3 regions of the Obesumbacterium proteus genome follow, and region 1 is predicted to be linked to each of the others. Evidence: predicted binding sites of a transcription regulator. Region 1 holds the regulator's gene; each other region holds the start of a gene.
The links. The regulator LexA, encoded in region 1, represses DNA repair genes until DNA is damaged. The targets are predictions, from matches to a motif close to TNCTGTATGTACATACAGNA.
Positions count from the first base shown of each region.

Region 2: a site for LexA is predicted at 1,506-1,525, ahead of uvrA (excinuclease ABC subunit UvrA). Genes of this name have one in related genera too.
Region 3: a site for LexA is predicted at 1,071-1,090, ahead of uvrB (excinuclease ABC subunit UvrB). Genes of this name have one in related genera too.

Region 1 is NZ_CP014608.1:269,470-271,746, forward strand. Features, by position in the region: gene dinF (MATE family efflux transporter DinF) at 1-488, opposite strand, end outside; gene lexA (transcriptional repressor LexA) at 626-1,234, opposite strand; gene dpiA (two-component response regulator DpiA) at 1,399-2,097, opposite strand; gene dpiB (sensor histidine kinase DpiB) at 2,066-2,277, opposite strand, start outside.
Region 2 is NZ_CP014608.1:1,129,481-1,131,757, forward strand. Features, by position in the region: gene uvrA (excinuclease ABC subunit UvrA) at 1-1,263, opposite strand, end outside; gene DSM2777_RS05440 (single-stranded DNA-binding protein) at 1,687-2,226, shown strand.
Region 3 is NZ_CP014608.1:4,012,536-4,014,812, reverse strand. Features, by position in the region: gene DSM2777_RS18805 (helix-turn-helix transcriptional regulator) at 1-329, shown strand, start outside; gene uvrB (excinuclease ABC subunit UvrB) at 1,281-2,277, shown strand, end outside.

The DNA of each region.
Region 1 (2,277 bases):
ATGACCGGCGCACGGGCATATTGAACGCCTAACAGCCAGCCAAGAATAACAAGGTTCGCCAGCGTCGCAGGTGCACCAAGCCAGCGAATCTGCATAAACAAACGAGCCTGCTCGAGTACATCTTCATGACCGCCCACAATCCGCAGCACGCCGTTAATCAAAGGCTGTCGCAGCGCGATGATAACGATCCCTGCCAGCAACGCTATGAGCATTGGCTGCACAAGCGCACGAGCCAACGCCGTTTTATCCCCCGCGCCGAACGCTTGCGCAGTTAGCCCCGTGGTGCTCATGCGTAAAAATAGCAGCAGCATAAATAAGAATGACGTAGCCATCGCGCCAACGGCTACACCACCAAGATAAACAGGGCTATCCAAATGCCCAATTACGGCGGTATCGACTAGCCCTAACAACGGAACGGAGATATTCGATAGGATCATCGGCAGTGCGAGGATCCACAGCGCCTTATCGGTTGGTGTAAGCATTTTCATTTTTTTGAATTCATTCCAGATAACCGACCCGTTATCTCAACACAAAGAGGTTTACAGCATGAACGAATACGCCATAAAAAAGCCCCAATTAAGGGGCTTAGTCTATCGGTGTGATACCAAACGCAACAGGTGAAGTTTTAGATCCAGTCGCCGTTACGAATAACACCTACCGCTAAACCTTCAATCGTGAAGTTTTGCTCGCGCAGGTCAACAACAATAGGCTCGAAATCGCTGTTTTCTGGCAACAGCTGAACAATATTGCCTTGCTTTTTCAGTCGCTTAACCGTCACTTCATCTTCGATACGCGCAACCACAACCTGCCCATTACGCACATCCTGTGTTTTATGCACAGCCAGCAAATCGCCGTCTAAAATACCGATATCGCGCATCGACATTCCGTTAACGCGCAGTAAGAAATCGGCATTAGGCTTAAACAGAGCAGGATCGACCTGATAATGGCCTTCAATATGTTCTTGCGCTAGCAGAGGTTCACCCGCTGCCACGCGGCCAATTAACGGCAGGCCGGTTTCATCTTCCATCAAAAGACGAATACCACGCGAAGCACCGGAAACGATCTCGATAACGCCTTTACGTTGCAGTGCTTTTAAATGTTCTTCTGCCGCATTAGGAGAGCGGAATCCCAAGCGCTGAGCAATTTCAGCGCGGGTTGGCGGCATGCCAGTTTGTTCAATATGGTCACGAATCAGATCGTAGACTTCCTGCTGTCTGGCTGTAAGTGCTTTCATTCCACCACCTGTTTGTTTATACAGTTTTGCTGTGAGTATATACAGGTAGCGACCATTTTGAAACCGTCAAATACATAAAGATTGAGCCGTGACGCATCTGATCTGCATTAAGCGTGCGTTTTTTGTATTTTCAGTCAGCTACCCGTCAATAATCGGCCCATTCATCAGCCATTTTTGACCGTTTCTGGCGCTCTATAGGTTCGTTGTGGGCGGCCCACTTTTCCATACACGATTTCAGCCATAATCAGATGGCGGCCCGCGCAAAACTCTAAGTAGCGCCGTGCCGTTGTTCGGCTGAGTTTAAGCTCCTGCGCAACGGTTTCTGCGGTATGACGCGCATCAGGATCGGCAAATAGCTTCTGCACCTTATCTAAGGTCAGCGCATCGATGCCAACCGGCAATTCTTCTTTCTGCTCGCCACGCGCATAGGCATTGAACATATCATCAATTTGGCGCTGGCTGGCGCTATCGCTGTTAGCGAGCATCCGCTTGCGTACATGGTAGCGTTCAAGCGTTTGCCCCAAGCGTTCGTAAGCAATCGGCTTCACTAAATAGTCGAATACACCACAGCGCACCGCGTCTGACACCGTATCCATATCACTTGCCGCGGTGGTGAAAACCACACCGCCAGGGAAACGAGCCTGAGTTAATTCATGCAATAGCGTGATGCCTTTGCCATCGGGTAAATAGTTATCCAGCAAGATGAGGTCGGGTTTGAATCGCTCAATCATCATTCTGGCCTGAGCAAGATTTCCCGCCAACCATACCTGACCACAGCCCTGGAAATGGCGAATAAACTCCGCATGCATTTCTGCAAGTGGCGTTTCGTCTTCAACTATTAGAATCGTTATTGGTTGTGTCATAAGTCTTTTTCACTTTCGGAATAAATACGGAAAATAAAGTTCCACAAGGTTCGTTGTCTTCCAACGTAATCACACCGCCACAGCGGCCTACATAGCTGGCAATCAGGTATAGCCCGATGCCATGCTCACCGGCGTCTTCTGTTTTGGTGCTGACCCCTTGCTCAAAAATAGCCTCACGTA
Region 2 (2,277 bases), 860 kb from region 1:
CACATGACGAGCTTCTTCACGCAAACGGGTGCCGTGGCACGATGCGCATGAACGGTTGCTGATAAATTTCGACAGCTCTTCGCGTACCGCAGAAGATTCCGTTTCTTTATAGCGGCGCTCCATATTGTGCAACACGCCTTCGAACGGATGGTTGCGCACCGTAATATCACCGCGGTCGTTGATATATTTAAACTCAATCGACTCTTTGCCGGAGCCATACAGCACGGCTTTCTGCGTTTTAGCATCCAAACTACCGAACGGTGCTTCCACATCAAAATGATAATGGTCTGCTAACGATTTCAGCATCTGGAAATAGTAGAAGTTACGACGATCCCAACCGCGAATTGCGCCGCCGGCCAGCGACAGCTCAGCGTTTTGTACCACGCGATCGGGGTCGAAATATTGCTGCACACCCAAGCCATCACAGGTAGGGCAAGCGCCTGCCGGGTTGTTAAACGAGAACAAACGTGGTTCAAGCTCACGCATGCTGTAGCCACAAATTGGGCAGGCAAAGTTAGCGGAGAACAGAAGCTCAGGCGCTTTAGCGTCATCCATGTCGGCAACAATGGCGCTGCCGCCAGACAGCTCTAGCGCGGTTTCAAAGGATTCCGCCAAGCGTTGAGCCATGTCATCACGCACTTTGAAACGATCGACCACAACTTCGATGCTGTGTTTTTTCTGAAGCTCCAGCTTAGGAGGATCGGAAAGATCGCAGACCTCGCCGTCGATACGGGCGCGGATGTAGCCTTGTGCCGCCAGATTTTCCAGCGTTTTAGTATGCTCACCTTTGCGATCTTTAACGATCGGCGCCAGCAACATCAGACGCTTGCCTTCCGGCTGCGTCAGCACGTTATCAACCATTTGGCTGACGGTCTGTGCGGCTAAGGGAACATCATGATCCGGGCAGCGTGGCTCACCAACGCGGGCAAACAGCAGACGCAGATAATCATGGATTTCAGTTATTGTCCCCACGGTTGAACGCGGGTTATGCGAGGTAGATTTCTGCTCAATGGAAATTGCCGGAGATAGACCTTCAATGTGGTCAACGTCTGGCTTTTCCATCAAAGAAAGAAACTGACGCGCATAGGCAGACAACGATTCGACATACCGACGCTGACCTTCAGCATACAGCGTGTCAAACGCCAGAGAGGACTTGCCTGAGCCTGACAGACCGGTCACAACAATCAGCTTGTCGCGAGGAATGATCAGATTGATATTTTTCAGGTTGTGGGTGCGAGCACCCCGTATTTCTATTTTATCCATTAACGACTTCCCGGATGAAGAACCCATCTCATTAGGCTTACCTACCGCAGTTTGCTGATAAATCGTACACAGCAGGCAACAGCGGAGTACCTATTGGGATAGGCTCTGGATAATCTTGGCCCAGCGTTGTGCTCTCGGTCGGTAAAATGCGCTGAGGCCAGTAACGGCGCGGCCTGCTGCGATATTTAGCGGGTTTAGGAGTACACAACGATGCTTGAAACGATCAATTATGGCACAATAAAACCTGAATGAATATCCAGTATATGAATGCAAAATTGTTCTATGCTTAAACAATTAAGGAATCCACTTCACAGAAGCGAACAGTGATGCTGTTAGGGCTCTAGCGTGATAGAATTAACGGTTTAGACTACGCGCTATAATTATTTTTAGTGTGTACAAATTTACTTCATCAGGAGAATCGAAATGGCCAGCAGAGGCGTTAACAAAGTGATTCTTGTCGGGAATCTGGGTCAAGATCCAGAAGTCCGTTATATGCCGAATGGTGGTGCTGTAGCCAATATTACTCTGGCCACCTCCGAGACTTGGCGCGACAAGCAAACCGGCGAACAGAAAGAAAAAACCGAATGGCACCGTGTAGTGTTGTTTGGCAAGCTGGCAGAGGTTGCAGGTGAATATCTGCGTAAAGGTTCTCAGGTTTACATCGAAGGTGCTTTGCAGACTCGTAAGTGGACCGATCAGGCTGGCGTTGAAAAATACACCACTGAAATCGTCGTAAACGTTGGCGGCACCATGCAAATGCTGGGTGGACGTCAAGGCGGCGGCGCTCCTATGGGCGGCGGTCAGGCACAAGGGCAGCAGGGCGGTTGGGGTCAGCCTCAGCAGCCACAGGGCAATCAGTTTAGCGGCGGTTCTCAGCCAGCGGCTCGCCCACAGAATGCGCCTGCAGCTCAGCCACAAAGCAATGAACCTCCAATGGATTTCGATGACGATATTCCATTCTGATTTCTGTTAAAGAAATCAGCTCATAGCCCTGCATTGCGGGGCTTTTTTTTG
Region 3 (2,277 bases), 1.3 Mb from region 1:
GCGTTATGCCACATGCCGTGCTGTGCGAGGCTGCGCCTGATTTTGTTGGACTAACCGATATTGCCGAGCGTTTGGGTTTTTCTCGCCAAAATATGCGCAAATTAATGGAGCAGGGAGGGAATAGTTTCCCCGCACCTCTGCATCAGGGGAAAACGTCCATCTGGCATCTGGCCAGCGTTCTGACATGGTTAAGAGATGTTAAAAACTACAGTATAGACTCCCGATTGTTAGAGCTGGCAGCGGTCAATATGCAGTGCAATTTATATCGTGCCATTAACGAAGCGGATAGTGGTTCTCAGAGAGAGATTTCAGGCTGGCTAAGAAAATAACGGCTGAGAACACTGCAACCAAAAACGTCATTTCCCATACAAAGCATTAACAACAAAAGTGTGAATAAATACATTGTTTGAATCACAGACGGAAAATCTTAATAAGTGCTAATGAAACCTTAAGAAGAGAGCAAAAAAACGCAGATAAATTCTGCATTATTAAGATGCTCAAAAAAAACACAGCGGTGCAAGCGTGGTTCATTAAGGGAATAAAAGATCAAGCTCTGAATCCTCGCTTAACGAAATAAGTTACCCTAGCAAGCACTTTTGTTAGTGCGAATAAGTATATCAAAAAGAAAAAATAGCTAAAAAATTAACTAAAAAAAGGACTCCAGAGTCGATTTACTGACAGATTGTCATTTTTCCGTAACTCAAGCGCCAAGCGGAGTGGTGCAAGTTATCCACTATTCCTGTGGATAACCTTGTGCATTAGGTTTAGAGAACTCGTCAAAGCCCAGAGCCAGCGCGGCTTTCGCACAGGTTGGTTGATATGGTAACTATATTTTAAAACTGTTTTTATTCAATGGGTTATTTAAAATCAAGCACTAGATAAAGAATCGCGTTGCGCAACAAAACGGCCTTGACAAGAGCAGACTAAAAAAGTTAATTCGCGAGCTGCATTGGGGATAAATGTCACCGGTAGGTGAAAATTGTAAAACGGATGTAATTTGAGGTTTTGGGGCAGCTTAAGGCGGCGAAATTGGATAGGGAATTACACAAAACGGTGCAGATAAGGTTTGAAGCTGGTTTTATATCCAGTATCATAGTTCCCCTCTTCTCACATCATCGTGAGCGTGATTTTCTGACCGTGTGGAGAAATCCCTCGCAGGAGATATCCAGAGACAGTGGCAAAATTGGGTAGGCCTTCCATAATCAATGCCGGACGATTAAGCATTCGAAAATGCCGTGGCCCTTCTAAAAGACAAATGCATTTAAGCAAGGTGTTGATTCATGAGTAAAACGTTCAAATTGCATTCTGCATTCAAGCCAGACGGCGACCAGCCTGAGGCGATTCGTCGTTTAGAGGCAGGTTTAGAAAATGGTTTGGCGCATCAAACGCTGCTGGGCGTAACGGGTTCTGGTAAGACGTTTACGATTGCCAACGTGATTGCCGATCTCAATCGTCCAACCATGGTCATGGCACCCAACAAAACTTTAGCGGCACAGCTTTACGGCGAGATGAAGCAGTTTTTCCCAGAAAATGCCGTGGAGTATTTTGTCTCCTATTACGACTATTATCAGCCAGAAGCCTATGTGCCGAGTTCAGATACCTTTATCGAGAAAGACTCCTCGGTAAACGAACATATTGAACAAATGCGGCTTTCAGCGACAAAAGCGTTGCTTGAGCGCAAAGATGTCATTGTTGTGGCCTCGGTTTCTGCTATTTATGGCTTGGGCGATCCTGATGCCTATTTGAAAATGATGCTGCATTTAACACGCGGCATGATTATCGATCAGCGGGCCATCTTGCGTCGCTTATCCGAGCTGCAATATGCGCGTAACGATCAGGCTTTTCAGCGTGGTACCTTCCGCGTTCGTGGCGAAGTGATTGATATTTTCCCCGCTGAATCTGAGGATGAAGCCCTACGCGTAGAGCTGTTTGATGAGGAAGTGGAGCGTCTATCGCTGTTCGACCCATTAACGGGACAACTGATCCAAGAAGTTCAGCGTTTTACCGTGTATCCAAAAACGCACTATGTCACGCCGCGTGAACGCATTTTGCAGGCGATGGAAGATATTAAGGTTGATTTGGCGGAGCGGCGCAAAGTGTTGCTGGCCAATAACAAGCTGCTAGAAGAGCAACGGTTGACGCAGCGTACCCAGTTCGATCTCGAAATGATGAACGAGCTAGGCTATTGCTCGGGCATTGAAAACTACTCGCGCTATCTCTCTGGGCGTAAGCCGGGTGAAGCACCACCAACGCTGTTTGATTATCTTCCTGCCGATG